DNA from 2 places in the Bacillus sp. V2I10 genome. Region 2 is predicted to be linked to the other one. Evidence: riboswitches for the same ligand, from Rfam matches in the RefSeq annotation. Region 2 holds a riboswitch; the other holds the start of a gene.
What was found. A riboswitch is a leader RNA that binds a small molecule or an ion and turns the genes downstream of it on or off. The one in region 2 is predicted to bind S-adenosylmethionine.

Region 1 (8,157 bases), 850 kb from region 2:
CAGCAGCTACAGCAAGCTTGCAACGGAAGTTTATGATATCGATAAGCCGGTCGGCCATTCATTTGGAGACATCGAATATTACCGTGAGCGTCTTAGTGACGTAAAAGGACGTATTTTAGAGCCGGGTGCCGGGTCAGGAAGAATCTATATTCCTTTGCTTCAGGATGGGCTGAAAATAGAAGGAATCGATCAATCGCCAGACATGCTCGAGTCATGCAGAAAGCGCTGCGAGGAGAGGGGGCTGTCTCCAGTCCTGAAGGAAATGGGAATGAGCGAAATGAAACTCCCCCGCACCTTTGAGGCGATTATCATTCCAGCGGGGACGTTTTTGCTGATTGAAGACAGAAAGCAATCCATTTTGGCGCTTAAGAATTTTTACGATCACCTGGCTGCAGGCGGCCGTCTGATTCTTGATTTGTATCTTCAGCCTGATACAGCCCTAAATGAAGTCAAGACGAAAACTTGGGTTACACCCGAACATAACGTTATTACAATGGAATCAAAGCGAGTGGAAGTGAATTACCTTGAGCAGTATTCGGTAAGCTATTTGAAATATGAAAAGTGGCAGGATGGGAAGCTGATTGACACTGAACTGCAGAGGTTTGCGATGAGATGGTACGGTGTACGTGAATTTAAATTAGTTTTAGAGCGGCTTGGATTTACGGACATTGTGATATCAGCTGATTATACATATGGAAAAGAACCCGTGCATGCGGAGCAAACCATTACGTTTGAAGCAAGAAAACCAGAAAGCACATACTCATGAAGAGTATGTGCTTTCTGGTTTCGCTTTTCTTTTTTCTTCCACAAGCGGCATGACTTCCGTTGAGAATCGTTCCATTTCCTCTAGCTGCGGAGAGAATTGCAGCAGAAGCAAGTCGAGTCCGGCATCTTCATACTGAATAATCTTATCTGCAATCTGCTCAGGCGTTCCGATTAGATTCGGCCGCAATCCGCGATTTGAAACAGAGTAATCATAAAGCTCGAGCTTTTGTTCAAGCTGGGATTTTGTTGTGAAATCTTTATATCCCGCATAAGCTGAAGATTCCTTAATATCCGTGATTCTTGCTAGCTCCTCCTGAACCTCAGCGTCCGTATCTCTGCACACAATGTAAGCAGCCATTCCAAAGGATTGAAACGGTGTGCCTTCAGCAGTTGCTCTTAACCTCTTCATCTCATCAATCTTGCAACTGATTTCATCAACCGTTCCGCCGTGCATAACATAGGCATCACAATGTCTGGCAATGGTTTCTTTTCCGCGTGGGCTTTCGCCGCCTGCATAAAGAATCGGATTCGGCTTTTGCACAGGCTTTGGATGGAGATGTGTATGGCTGAACTGATAGAAATTACCTTGATAGGTGAAGGTTTCTTTTTCCCACAGCCCTTTTAATACTTGGATGAATTCCTCGGTCCGGTCATATCTTGCATCATGCTCAGTAAAAATTCCGCCATATTGCCGCGCTTCTTCTTCCCACCAGGCTGATACGACGTTTAAGGTGAATCTGCCATTGCTGATGTGATCGATGTTGGCTGCCATTTTTGCTGTGACCGCGGGATTATGAAAACCGGGTCTTACTGCGGTCATGATTTCAATCTTGTCTGTCACGGCTGCAAGTGCGGCAGCTGTGGTCCATGCTTCGAGGGAATCATGCTCAGGTCCTTTAATATCATTTAAGTAAAGCTCGGCAATCAAGGTTGTATCATAACCCCATTTTTCCGCCTTCTGAATGACCTCTTGTGCATAAGCATAGGTCGGGGGCATATTCTCATTTTCCACATTCCGGAGCCATCCGCCGAAGATCGGCAGCCAAAATCCATATTTCATCAATAAAACACTCCTCTCTCTCCGCATAAAAAAAGCCTCTCTTGTGTAAGAAGAGAGGCAGAATCTGCTGTTTTCAGTTCCATCTCATCTGTCAAACATAACGTTTGCTGGAATTGGCACGGTTTCTGTTAAGATCCGTTGCCGAGGCTTCAAAGGGCCATGTCCCTCCACCTCTCTTGATAAGAAAGCATATGAAATTAGTTGTATCATAAATAAAATTATTTAATCTGTCAATTCTAAAAACTCAGCCGAGCTTTTCTTGCAGGAATTCAGTTACTTGCTCCGGTGATTTTGCATTAGCGCTGTGAAGATGCCCGAGTTTTTCTCCGTTTTTGAAGATCAGAATGCTTGGGATGCCCATTACCTGATTAGTTTCTGCAAGTTCAGGGAACTCGTCCTTATTGATTTCGTACCAATCATATTTAGAATAAGCCTCAATGATTTCATCAATAAACATATTCATTCTAGTACAGTCAGGGCACCAGTCTGCGAAAAATTTGATTAGCACCTCTTGATCTTGTGTAATTAACTCTTGAAACTGTTCTTTGGATGTAATTTGCTTCATGATCATGCCTCCTTGCTTTTATTTTAATACATAATGAGGATTTTGCATTCACGAATTGCTTATGCAGGTCAAAGTAAACTTTTTAATAAGCTCTGGCGAAACATCTAAAAAACCATATCGGGTAGCCAAAGAGCCTGTATAGCTCCTCCACCACTTCAAAAAGCTGAAAATATGATCATCAAAAGCGGACGGAAAAAGGCGTGTCACTCGAATGTTATAAAGAATTGCATGATGGCTATAACAATTTGATTTGAAAATGATAATATAGAAGAGATGAACTTTCTTTAGGGGGATATCCACATGAAAATTAAAGTCGGATTATTATACGGCGGCAAGTCAGCAGAGCATCAGGTTTCATTGCAGACCGCACTTGCTGTAATAAAAGCTTTAGATACAAACAAATTTGATATACATCCAATCTACATTTCAGATAAAGGTGAATGGATCCGCGGTGCAAAATTACAGGAGCCTGCTGCAAACGTTGCTGCTCTTCAGTTTAAAGAAGGCGGCACAGCTGTATCGCCGGTTGCTTTGAATCAGGATCTCTTTCCTTCAAAGACGGACAATGAGCATGAGCAAATCGATGTAGTGTTCCCGCTTCTGCATGGACCAAACGGTGAAGACGGAACGGTTCAGGGAATGCTTGAATTGCTGAATATTCCTTATGTAGGGAATGGCGTTCTTGCTTCTGCAGCCGGCATGGATAAAGTGATCATGAAAAACCTGTTTGCACAGGCCGGACTCGAGCAGGCTAAATACGTTTCATTCATTAAAAACGACTGGAAGAAATCTCCGGAGAAAGCTTACGAGACAGTTGAGCAGGAGCTAGGCTACCCATGCTTTGTGAAACCAGCAAATCTTGGATCAAGTGTCGGCATCAGCAAATGCAAAGACCGGGAATCACTTGTAAAAGCTTTTGATGAGGCATTCAATTATGACCGCAAGATTATTATTGAAGAAGGCATTATCGGACGTGAAATCGAAATTGGCGTCATTGGAAACGATGAACCAAGCTGTTCTGCAGTTGGAGAAGTAGCACCTAAAAAAGAATTTTATGACTACAATTCGAAATACGTTGATGGCGATACAGATATGATGATTCCGGCACAAGTAACGGAAGAAGAATATGCTCTGATCAAAGATTTAGCCATTAAATCATTTAAGGCCATTGACGGATCAGGCCTTGTACGTGCAGATTTCTTTTTAACAGAAGACGGAAGAGCCTTGATCAATGAAGTGAACACGATGCCTGGGTTTACTCCATACAGCATGTTCCCGCTGCTTTGGAAGCATGCAGGTGTTGAGTACCCTGAGCTTATCGAGAAATTAGTTGAGCTTGCGCTTGAGCGCCACGAAGGAAAACAGCAAATTAAACATACGTTTTAAGAATGCATGGAAACACTATTCTTAGGAATAGTGTTTCTTGGTTTACATATTGATGAATAAACATGTTTGAAAGGAGCTTTCACAAAATGATACGACGTTCGTTATTGGACATTCAAACGATGGCAGGGGGATCAGGGTTATCTGCTGAAAAAGAAAATGAGTTCATTCATGGAATTACAACGGATTCGAGGAAGATTGAAGCCCGAACCCTGTTCATCCCGATTGTCGGCGAAAATTTTGACGGGCACGAGTTTGCCGGAAAAGCGCTCGAAGAAGGTGCTGCTGCAACTTTATGGGACCGCAATAAACCGAATCCTCCGTCAGGTGCCGTTATATTAGTTGATGATACGTTAAAGGCATTACAGCAATTAGCGAGCAGCTATTTAGAGCAGCTTCAGCTTAAGGTAATCGGCGTAACAGGAAGCAATGGGAAAACTACCACAAAAGACATGGTGGCTTCGCTGCTGTCCACAACATACCGTGTGCATAAAACCAAAGGGAATTTTAACAATCATATCGGATTGCCGCTTACGATCCTCAGCATGAACGAGGATACAGAAGTAGCTGTACTCGAAATGGGCATGAGCAGCAGGGGCGAAATCGAACTCCTTTCAAATCTTGCAAAGCCTGATGCTGCGATCATAACGAATATCGGCGAATCCCATTTAATGAATCTGGGATCAAGGGAAGGCATAGCAGAAGCAAAGCTTGAAATTGTCAGCGGGCTAAAGCCTGATGGCGTGCTTATTTATGACGGCGAGGAACCTTTGCTTACAGAACGGGTTCAAGCTTATTCGTTTAAAACGATTTCTTTTGGCGGGTCTGAGCGAAATGCTTATTCTCCTTCTGAGATTCAGCAAACAGAAAACGGCACATTCTTTAAAATCAGCGGGCGGGAAGAGAAGTTATTTTTACCTGTACTCGGAAAACATAATGTTAACAATGCGCTTGCAGCTATCGCTGCAGCAGAATTCTTAGGTGTGCCGCAAGAGAAAATCAGTGAAGGATTAAAAGCAATCCAAATGACGGGCATGCGTCTCGAATTAACAAAAACAAAAGAGAATCTTGCGGTTATTAACGATGCATATAATGCAAGCCCGACTTCAATGAAGGCAGCCATCAGGCTTGCGTGTGACATGCAGGGTTACAATCAGAAAATTCTTGTGCTGGGAGACATTCTTGAGCTTGGCGAAGAGATGCAGGTGAAGTTTCATCAAGAGGTAGGAGAATCGATCGATTCAAAAGAGATTCATCATCTCTTCACGTTCGGGAAACTCGGTGCGGAAATAGCTGCAGGTGCACGTAAAAAAATGGATCCGGCCCTAATTCATGTCTATCAAGATAAACAAGAGCTTGTTAATCAATTAAAACAGACGGCAAAATCCGGGGATCTCGTATTAGTAAAAGCTTCACGCGGCATGAAGCTTGAAGAAGTCGTTAATGCGCTTCTTTAAGGAAGAAATCACATGAAAGAAACGACAGTAGGACGCATTAAAAAAGAATTGACCATTCCTTTAAAAACGGCAGAAAAAATTAGAACAAAATGCGGAAGCAGCTGTCTTTTTTAATGGACTTTCCCTTTATTGGAACATCCGGAAACATATGAAAAAAATCAATCCATTGATCAATTGCTGCAGAATAAAAAGGGGCCCTTATATTCATTAAAAAATAAATGGTGCAATCACTAAAACAACTAAGCCGATTCCCACTGAATAAGGTGTTAATTCGCTCAATACTTCTACTGCGCTATCTTTTAAGACTGTCATGATGAACGCTCCTTTTTGTTTTGAAATATAGTAACCCAGGGTACTTTAAATATACCCAGGGTTTTTTTGTTTAAAACAACAGCTGGCGCAGTTTTACAAAATTGATGTTTGGGAGAGAGCGACATGAAAGGATGCCTATGTATTCATGGATTTACCGGTACCCCGTATGAAGTGGAACCTCTTGTCCGCCATCTGAAGGAAGAGACAGACTGGGTGCTGAAAGTGCCTACTCTGCCGGGCCACGGGGAGACCCCAGGTCTGAAGGGGATACAGTTCAGCGAATGGATTGCCCATGCTGAAAATGAATTAAGAGATCTGTTAGAAGAATGCACAGAAGTCTATATCATCGGTTTTTCAATGGGCGGATTAATTGCCGCGTATCTGGCTTCGAGGTACCGGGTAGATAAACTTGTCCTGCTTAGTGCAGCTGCATATTACCTTAATCCCCGGCAGATGCTTATTGATGTAAAAGAACTCTTTGCAGATGCCATTAGAGGAAATGCGGCAAACAATGAACTTTTTATAAGATACCGAAAAAAAATCCTTGAAACACCTATTGCAGCTACGCTTGAATTCAGGAAACTGGTCAGGTATATCCGACCAATATTGGATAAAATAACTATACCTGTTTTGATTGTCCAAGGAGAGTGTGACGGAATTGTGCCTGTGAAAAGCGCAAAATATATCTATGAAAGAATCACTTCAGAGCAGAAGGAGCTTTGTTTTCTGCCCTGTTCAAAACATCTCATTTGTCATGGGGAGGATTTCCCAATGCTTGTTGAAGTTATAGAATCCTTTCTGATGACACAAAATAAAGTGAGCGCAAAATGAATCACATCTCTACGGCTTGTTGTAAAAGAATAAAAAAAGTGGTATGATTAAAGTTAAGTGTTTACGGGCTTTTATAAAGCTAACGTTTTGCCCGATGGGGCGTTTTTTGTTTCACCATACATGAAAGTCTGTGAAAGCTATAGAGATTAAAAGGAGTAGAACAAATTGACAAATACGTTTCAAGAACTAGGTATCAGCCCATTATTAATGGAAGCTATTAATAAAATGGGGTTTGAAGAAGCTACACCTATCCAAGCACAAACCATTCCACTGGGGCTTCAAAATAAAGATGTGATCGGCCAAGCACAAACTGGAACTGGTAAAACAGCTGCATTCGGTATTCCGCTTATTGAAAAAATCGATGTTAAACAAGATAAGATCCAAGGGATCATCATTGCACCGACTCGCGAACTTGCGATTCAAGTATCTGAAGAGCTTTACAAAATCGGATCTGCTAAACGCGTTCGCGTTCTTCCGATTTATGGCGGACAGGATATTAACCGTCAAATTCGCTCATTGAAGAAGTTTCCTCACATTATCGTTGGTACTCCTGGCCGTCTAATTGACCATATCAACCGTAAAACATTGAAATTATCTGATGTTCAAACAGTTGTAATGGATGAAGCAGATGAAATGCTGAACATGGGCTTCATTGAAGACATTGAAAACATTCTTTCAAATGTTCCTTCAGAGCACCAAACATTGCTGTTCTCGGCTACAATGCCTGATCCGATCAGACGCATTGCTGAGAAATTCATGACAAACCCTGAGCTTGTTAAAGTAAAAGCGAAGGAAATGACTGTTTCAAACATTCAGCAGTTCTTCATTGAAGTACAAGAAAAGAAGAAGTTTGATGTATTAACACGTCTTCTTGACATTCAATCACCTGAGCTTGCTATCGTTTTCGGACGCACAAAGCGCAGAGTTGATGAGCTTTCTGAAGCATTAATGCTTAGAGGATATGCAGCTGAGGGAATTCATGGCGACTTAACTCAAGCTAAACGTATGTCTGCTCTTCGCAAGTTTAAAGAAGGCGCAATCGAAGTGCTTGTTGCTACAGACGTTGCTGCACGCGGACTGGACATTTCTGGTGTAACTCATGTTTACAACTTTGATGTTCCTCAAGACCCTGAAAGCTACGTTCACCGTATCGGGCGTACAGGCCGTGCAGGCAAAACAGGTGCTGCGATGACATTCGTAACACCAAGAGAACAAGATATGCTTAAAATCATTGAGCGTACAACTAAGCGCAAAATGGACCGCATGAAAGCACCGACTCTTGATGAGGCGCTTGAAGGTCAGCAATCTGTTTCAATCGAAAAAATCCGTCAGACAATCACTGATGAGAACTTGTCATTCTACAAGCGCACTGCTGAAGCATTGCTTGAAGAATTCGATCAAGTATCAGTACTTGCTGCTGCAATCAAATTAATGACTAAAGAACCGAACCAAACTCCGGTTAACTTAACGGATGAGGCTCCAATGTATGCGAAAAGAGGCGGAAAACGTACTTCTTCTTCTTCAAGTAACCGCAACAGAAGAGACGGCCAGCGCCCGCATTCTAAGAACAACAAACGTTCTTACGGACAACAAGGCGGCAAGCCTAACAGCAGCAACAAAAGACGTTACTCAAACTCATCTTCATCTAACTAATAGATGATGCCAAACGCACCGTGCAATTTTGCGCGGTGTGTTTTTTTGTGCATTTTTAGATGGAAAAGCTTCCGATTAACATGGCTGTTTATCGAGCCGCGCTGATTTTCATTAATTCTCATTCATACCGG
Region 2 (8,157 bases):
GTCAAAAGATAATGAGATACCCTAAAAAATCAGGAGCTCTCCGCCCTGGTCTTCCGAGAGATTCAAGATCCCAATCTAGAAACTTCCTCTTCAATCCGGCTTAAATCAATCCGTTCAAATAATGGTTTAACGTCGCTTAGCTCAATTACTGAATCAAGCGGAGTATAGGTCCACGCATCAGCATAAAAGCCCATTATTTCTTGAATCTCATTGCTCGAAAATGGCAGAAATGGCTGCAGTAAAATAGATAAGTTTGCAATGGCGACGGTGCAAGTAAAGAGTGTTTTTTCACAATCAGCAGTGTTTTCTTTAACAGAAATCCAAGGCTTTTGCTCGTCAAAAAATTTATTTATGCGACGAATGAAAGAAAAGAGATGATCGAGAGCTGCTTTAAATTGTCCGCTTTCGATTTGGCTGCTAATCGTTTGATAGAGCTGCTTTATTTCCCGTTCAACTTCGTGGTCAAGAACAGCTGGTCTTACTATTGAAGAAAAAGACTTTTCGATAAACTTAAATGTCCGATTTACGAGATTTCCAAATGCACCGAGCAGCTCGCTGTTATGAGAGCGGATGAATTCACGCCATGAAAAATCGGTATCTCGCTTCTCAGGTGCATTAATGGTCAAGAAATAACGGATGGAGTCCGGATGATAATCCTTAAGGATATCCGGAACCCAAACGGCCCAATTTCCGCTCGTTGATAACTTTTTCTTTTCAATCGTCAAGTATTCGCTTGAGATCATGCGATCCGGGAGTTTCAAGCCGCCAAGTCCCATTAATATTCCAGGCCAAATGATGGAATGAAATGGGATGTTGTCTTTTCCATGAACATAATAGGCTCTAGTATCTCCATCCCAAAATTTCAGCCAATCTTGCTGATTTTCATCAGACCACTGCTTACTTGCTGACAGGTAACCGGATACAGCTTCAATCCAGACATATATTTTCTTCTCTTCATATCCCTTTACAGGAACAGGTACGCCAATCGGAAGATCTCTGGTGGCAGATCTGTCCAGAAGTCCCTCAGATAAATACCGCTGTGTCAGCTTAATGGCATTATCCCGCCACACCTGCGCATCTTCTGCTTTTTTTACATACACTTCAAGTTGTTCTTGCAAGGCTGAAAGCTCAAAGTAATAATGTCCTGTCAGCTTGCCAAGAGGCTCATGACCGCAGAGCTTGCATTTTTTATCAGTCAGCCAAAGCGGGTCAAGAATACTTGCGCAGGCATCACATTGATCTCCTCGTGCATGAGCTGAACAAATTGGGCAGATTCCTTCGACATACCGGTCAGGCAAAAATTGCTGACAATGTCCGCAGTATGCCTGCAGTGTTTCTTTTTCGTAAAGGAATCCGTTTTCCAGCAGGGAAAGAAAAATGTCCTGTACAGCTTGATGGTGATGCGGATGATCTGTGCGTGTATAGCAGTCGTAACTGAACCCGAGCTTTTGAAAGGAATCCGTAAATTCCTTATGATAACGGTCTGCGATAACATGAGCCGGAACATTTTCCTGTATGGCCCTGATTGAAATGGGGGTCCCATTGCAGTCACTTCCTGAGACATATAAAACATCTTCCCCTTTTAAACGATAATATCTTGCTAAAATATCTCCTGGCAATAGACTTGCGATATGACCAATATGCAAGGATCCATTTGCGTAAGGCCATGCTCCTCCAATAAAAATAGACATGTCATTTTTCCTCCTTTTGAACATAAAAAAACCTCATCCATAGACTTAAGTAAGTCTAAGGACGAGGTTTAAATTCGCGGTACCACCTTAGTTTGCAGACCATTCACATGATCTGCCTTTATCCGTACGGAGCACAAAAAAGTGTCGATACGTATGCTGTTGTAACGTCAGCCACCACGTCACAGCCTACAGATGATGACAGTTGACATCATGTTCGGTGTGAAGCTCGGAAGGTCATTTTCAGTGGCGGATTTCTTGCTTCTTTTCAGCTGCCGAAGCTCTCTGTACAGACGTCCGAATCACTTACTTTTCCTCGTCATTGCTTTTCTTGTTTCATTTATTTTATCCAAAAAGAGGAAAGGTGTAAATACTCAGATTATTCTTCTTTAAAAAGCTCTTCCAAAAACCGATTGCGATTCTCCAAAAAATACTTTGTAATCTGATAATGATCCGTCTCCGTATAATCGATTTCAGCTATGCGTTCCGAATCAAAGCTTAGTATATTTGCCCCGGGAAATCCAAGCAGGATAGGAGAATGTGTGGCAATAATAAATTGCGTGTCACCGTCTTTTGTTAAGTCATGAATGATGCGGAGAAGGGTCAGCTGTCTTGATGGAGAAAGAGCAGCCTCTGGCTCATCCAGTAAATAAACAGCTTTCTTTCCGAAACGATTGAGAAAGAGGGATAAAAAAGATTCACCATGTGATTGATGATGGAGTGATTTACCGCCATACGGGCCAAAAACGTCACCTGACAATGGCTCTTCATTTAATTCTTCCAGATAGGATGCAAACTGATAAAAGGACTCAGCTCTTAGGAAAAAGCCATTTTTAACTTTAGGCATCCAGGCAAGCTTGATATACTTTCCTAAATCAGATTGAGAGCTTCTGGTTTCATAAAGATGATGGCTGCCGCCAGCGGTATTAAACCCGCACTGATAGGCAATGGCTTCCATCAATGTCGATTTGCCGGATCCATTTTCACCTGCAAAAAAAGTAACAGGGCTTTTAATTTTAAGTTCATCCAAATGTGAAATTGCAGGAATAGAAAAAGGATACGCTTCAAACGAAGGAATCTCTTCTTTATTTAATTTGATTAATTTTAAAAACATGTTTATCACCTGCTCTTAGTTTAGCAGGAATGCCGGATGAAAGTCATTGGCTAAACGGAAATTTTGTAGAATGGATGACAGCACAAATGAATGTAATCCGAGGTTCTATCTGCAATGATTTCTTTATCGTAATCCATGGAAGCAACGTGATAGGAGTTAGTTAGACTGATGATTTTTTTCATAGATGATGAGACGTTTTCAAAAAGGGCATCGGAGCTGTCCGGAGGGACGACATGGTCTTCTTCGGATTTAAAAACGAGCAGCGGACATGAGACTTCTGAAAGCTTTGGTTTTACAGATTTTATAAGATTAAGGAGATTATGAACGGCTGTAATCGGAACAGCTGAGTAAGTAATTTCTTTGATTCCTTCTGCTTTTATATCCGGTTTTCCTTCTGCAATGAACCTTGGTTCAGTTAGATCTTCGAAAGACTCATATCCAGGCACGCTTAAAGCAGCATTAATCGTAATCACACCGCTGATTTCTTTGTATTTGCCAGCTAAATGCACAGCTAGGATACCGCCCATAGATTGACCTGCAATAAATACTTTCCGGCAGATTTTTTTCAGCTTTAAATAAGCCTGTTCAATGTCTTTGATCCAATCCAGATAACAGCAGGCTTCAAGCTCGTGAGCATCTGTACCGTGACCTTTTAACCGCGGGGCAAGGACGGTAAAGCCTTTATCAGCAAGCAGTTTTCCCAGTTCTCCTACACTTTGAGGTGTTCCGACAAATCCATGGCAAAGCAAAATGCCAATCTCATTTCCTTTATAAAAAAAGCTTTCAGCACCTGGCAATACAGAGTAAATCGTTTCAGCCATTTTTGATTCCTCCAATTCATCAAATCATAAAAGAAAAACCCTCTCTTTCATTGGCTGTAAAGAGAGGGTTTTTCTCTATCAACCAAAGCACAGCAGCTTTGCTGGTGGGAGCACCTTTCCGTTTGCCGGTGGTTGCTGTGAAGTCGCGGAGCCAGATCTCTCGTTCACTCTTGATAATTTATTTAATTCTGATTGGTTTAGTTGGTTTTAACGATCTTATCATGAGCAGCTTTTAACTGTCAATAAATTTTGAGGTCGTGAAAGCGGAGAACCAGCGATTTGAGTACCTCATTCACGCGCTTTTTTAAGGGGGATGAAATCGCCGTGAAGCATTTGTCTTCACAAAAGACAAAAACAAGAGTAAAATACTTATATTCCAATCAGACAGGTGGGATTTAAGTGAATACCATTCCTAAACCTCTTGTATTAACGAATCAATGGTTTATTGTTTTATCCGTAGCATGCACCTGGATAATAGGATCCGGCTGGATTCTTCTTATACCTCTAATAGCAGGATTAATGGGGCTTCTTTTTAAATTTAATCCTATTATGAAGACAGCAAAGCTCTTTTTAAGAAAAAAGCCTTCAGAATACATTCCGGAGGATTTTGAGCAGCAGCAGTTTAATCAGCTGATTGCAGTCATCTGTCTTAGCCTTGGTTTTCTTGGCTATATGATGAATTGGATGACACTTGCCTATATCTTTACCGCTATGGTCGCGCTTGCTGCATTCGTTGCCATATTAGGCTTTTGTGTTGGCTGCTTTATTCGTTTTCAGTGGCAGCAATACCGATACCGCAGGCATTCAAAGTAGTCATATTTTTTTAAAAAAAGTGTTGACTTTATGAAAATACCAGCGTAAAGTAGGACTCACATCGAAAATATGAAACTTCTTATCACGAGAGGTGGAGGGATTTGGCCCTTTGAAACCTCGGCAGCAGACTCAATCATGAGAACTGTGCCAACTCCAACAAGCGTGATTTCGCTTGAGAGATAAGAAGAGTGAACGGTCTTTTACCTATGATCTTACCCTCTTCTTGGCTTTCAGGAAGAGGTTTTTTGTTTTCAAAAAATAAATAGATTTCTTATCCAGAGAAGCGGAGGGACTGGCCTGATGATGCTTCGGCAGCGGACTTTTTTAAATAGTACTGTGCCAATTCCAGCAGGCGAAAAGCCTGGGAGATAAGAAGAGACCTAGTGATTCTTTATGAATTCATGCCCTCTTCTTGTCGGATAGAAGAGGGTTTTTTTATTTATAAATTAGCGGGAGGCGTACATATGATTCAATTTGAAGGTGTCACAAAGGTTTATAACAGCGGCGGAAATGAAGTGAGAGCACTTGACGGCATTGATCTTCATGTGAAGCAGGGGGAGATTTGCGGTGTGATCGGATTCAGCGGAGCCGGTAAAAGCACACTGATCCGCACAGTTAATTTATTAGAGCGTCCAAGCTCCGGAAAAATCATTGTTGATAATCTCGATTTAACGACTCTTTCCCAAAAGGAAGTAAGACAGGTTAAGCGCAAAATCGGCATGGTCTTTCAGCATTTCAATCTGCTGAATTCCAAAACGGTCTTCGCCAATGTTGCGATGCCGCTCCTTCTTGCAAAAGCTTCTCAAAAAGAAATCAAAGAAAGAGTAACAGAACTATTGTCGTTTGTAGGATTAGAGGACAAAGCAAATCAATATCCAGACCAACTATCAGGGGGTCAAAAACAGCGTGTCGGCATTGCCAGAGCACTTGCTACACAGCCTTCCATTCTATTGTGTGATGAAGCAACATCTGCACTTGATCCGCAAACAACCGGGTCCATTCTGAAGCTTTTGAAAAAAATCAATCAGGAATACAACATTACGATTTTAATGATCACCCATGAGATGTCAGTTATTAGGGAGGTTTGCGATAGGGTTGCTGTAATTGAGGGCGGAAAAATTATCGAGTCAGACTCAGTTTTTGATGTTTTCTCAAATCCTCAAACAAAAACAGCTTCGAACTTTGTCAGCTCTGTTCTGAATGATTCCATCCCTGTGTCTGTGCTGAAATTAGTGCAGGATGAGAATGCACAGGGACAGATTTTCAAAATTAACTTTGTCGGCAAATCTTCGGGACAGCCGCTGCTTTCTCAGATTGCTAAACGGTTTGATCTTGATATCAATGTTTTATTTGGAAACATCACAGAGCTTCAGGGCATTCCTTTTGGACATTTGATTGTCGAGCTGCAGGGAGCGGAAAGCGAAATTAAACGGGCGTTATTAGTTATGAATCAGGAAAATGTCACAGTGAAAGAGGTGGAAGTACATGCTAGTTAATTCACAGCAAATTATTGATGCACTGATTGAAACACTTGCGATGACCGGTTTTTCATTGCTTTTCTCAACCTTGATCGGACTGCCGCTTGGTGTGCTGCTGGTCATTACAAGAAAAGGGCACCTATGGGAAAATGCCATTATTTTTAATATCTTGAACGGTGTCGTCAATATCTTCCGTTCTGTACCTTTCATCATATTAATGGTCGCGATTGTCCCGCTTACCAGATTAATTGTAGGAACATCAATTGGGACTGCAGCTGCTGTAGTACCGCTTGTCTTTTATGCAGGTCCATATATTGCGAGATTGATTGAGAACTCATTATTAGAAGTGGACCCAGGGGTCATAGAGGCAGCAGAAGCTATGGGAGCAACACCAGCGCAAATCATCTTTAAATTCATCGTACCGGAAGCATTAAGCTCGCTTGTATTAAGTCTTACAATCGCAACGGTTGGTCTTGTCGGGGCATCAGCGATGGCTGGAGCTGTCGGCGGCGGCGGGCTCGGGGATCTCGCCATAACATACGGCTATCAGCGCTTTGATACAGTTGTCATGATTATTACCGTTACAATCCTTGTTGTACTCGTTCAGGGACTTCAATCATCCGGAAACTTATTATCTAAAAAAATCAGAAGACGATAGGGAGAGAAACAGAATGAAAAAATTTATTATCTTAGCACTTATTCTAGTATTGGGAGCTCTTGCTGCGGGCTGCGGAAATAAAACAGTAAACGGGAAAGAAGAAGTAAATGTCAAAATCGGCGTAAGCGGATCAGATAACCGCATTTGGGATTTTGTTGCAAAGAAAGCCGAAAAAGAAGGCATCAACATTGAGATTGTGACATTCTCAGATTACGTTCAGCCAAACCTGGCACTGGCAGAAGGTGAGCTTGATGCAAATGCATTCCAGACAATCTCTTATTTTAACGCATTTAAAAAAGAACATGATCTTGATCTTTCACCAATCGGTACAACTGTGATTGCTCCACTTGGACTTTATTCTGAAAAATATAAATCCATCAAAGACATTCCGGATGGCGGAAAGATTGCCGTTCCAAATGAAGCAACCAATATGGGCAGAGCGTTCCTTCTGCTTCAGGATGCAGGCTTGATTGAGCTTCCGGAGGACTTTGATGGAAATGGTTCATTGGACAAAATTGTTTCAAATCCGAAAAAATTAGAAATTGTTCCTGTTGTTGCAGGCCAGACACCGCGTGTATTACCGGATGTAGCAGGATCGATCATTAATAATGGCATTGCGGTAGATGCAGGCTTTAACCCAGTGAAAGACTCAATTTTCCATGAAGATGAAACGGCTACTCCATATATCAACATTATTGCAGCGCGTACAGAAGATAAGGACCGCAAAGAACTGAAACGCATTGTTCAGCTTTATCAAGAAGAGGATACAGCTGAATTTATTGAAAAAGAATATGACGGAAGTACGATTCCTACGTTTGTGCCTTTAAGCAAAATTGGAGAATAAAATCTAAGGAGGGGTCATCTTGAGTACAGTTGTTGAAACTCTGAAAGAGGCAACGATTTTAAATATTGATAACAATAAGGAGAAGTATCTTCAGATCAGCCACTCCATTCATGAAAACCCTGAAATCGGCAATGAGGAGTTCTTTGCATCAAAGCTCCTCGCAGATCTTCTTCAGTCAGAAGGCTTCAGCGTTGAACGCGGAGTTGCCGGACATGAAACAGCTTTTCTTGCCAGAAAGAAATCTGCTTTAAAGAGCGGACCGGTTATTGCTTTTTTAGCTGAATACGACGCATTGCCCGGACTTGGCCATGCATGCGGCCACAACATTATTGGCACAACTAGCACGGCAGCGGCTATTGCCCTGAGCAAAGTGATCGATGAAACCGGGGGAGAAGTTGTAGTCCTCGGAACACCGGCTGAAGAAGGCGGTCCTAACGGCAGTGCTAAAGGAAGCTTTGTCAAACATGGTCTGCTTAAAGGGATTGATGCAGCCTTAATGGTGCATCCGGCGAATGCAACGAGAATTACCGGAAATTCACTTGCTGTTGATCCTCTTGACTTTGAGTTTATCGGAAAGCCTGCACATGCAGCAGCTGCTCCTCACCATGGCATTAATGCCTTAGATGCAGTCATTCAGCTTTACAATGGCATTAATGCTTTGCGCCAGCATGTAACAGATGACGTGAAAATTCACGGGATCATTACACATGGCGGTGATGCGCCGAATATTATACCGGAATA

Region 1: linked by a shared signal. The riboswitch ahead of QFZ72_RS00660 (LLM class flavin-dependent oxidoreductase) and the one ahead of QFZ72_RS04965 (alpha/beta hydrolase) in region 2 are both predicted to bind S-adenosylmethionine.

Annotation. Positions count from the first base shown of each region.
Region 1 is NZ_JAUSYV010000001.1:122,901-131,057, reverse strand. Features, by position in the region: gene QFZ72_RS00665 (class I SAM-dependent methyltransferase) at 1-766, shown strand, start outside; gene QFZ72_RS00660 (LLM class flavin-dependent oxidoreductase) at 761-1,825, opposite strand; SAM riboswitch class I at 1,907-2,011, opposite strand; gene QFZ72_RS00655 (thioredoxin family protein) at 2,070-2,390, opposite strand; gene QFZ72_RS00650 (D-alanine--D-alanine ligase) at 2,691-3,776, shown strand; gene QFZ72_RS00645 (UDP-N-acetylmuramoyl-tripeptide--D-alanyl-D-alanine ligase) at 3,863-5,230, shown strand; gene QFZ72_RS00640 (alpha/beta hydrolase) at 5,666-6,373, shown strand; gene cshA (degradosome RNA helicase CshA) at 6,539-8,026, shown strand.
Region 2 is NZ_JAUSYV010000001.1:975,865-984,021, forward strand. Features, by position in the region: gene metG (methionine--tRNA ligase) at 63-1,691, opposite strand; T-box leader at 1,746-2,020, opposite strand; gene QFZ72_RS04960 (AAA family ATPase) at 2,068-2,802, opposite strand; gene QFZ72_RS04965 (alpha/beta hydrolase) at 2,853-3,623, opposite strand; SAM riboswitch class I at 3,696-3,803, opposite strand; gene QFZ72_RS04970 (DUF4395 domain-containing protein) at 4,023-4,436, shown strand; SAM riboswitch class I at 4,513-4,622, shown strand; SAM riboswitch class I at 4,705-4,811, shown strand; gene QFZ72_RS04975 (methionine ABC transporter ATP-binding protein) at 4,901-5,932, shown strand; gene QFZ72_RS04980 (methionine ABC transporter permease) at 5,922-6,572, shown strand; gene QFZ72_RS04985 (MetQ/NlpA family ABC transporter substrate-binding protein) at 6,586-7,416, shown strand; gene QFZ72_RS04990 (M20 family metallopeptidase) at 7,436-8,157, shown strand, end outside.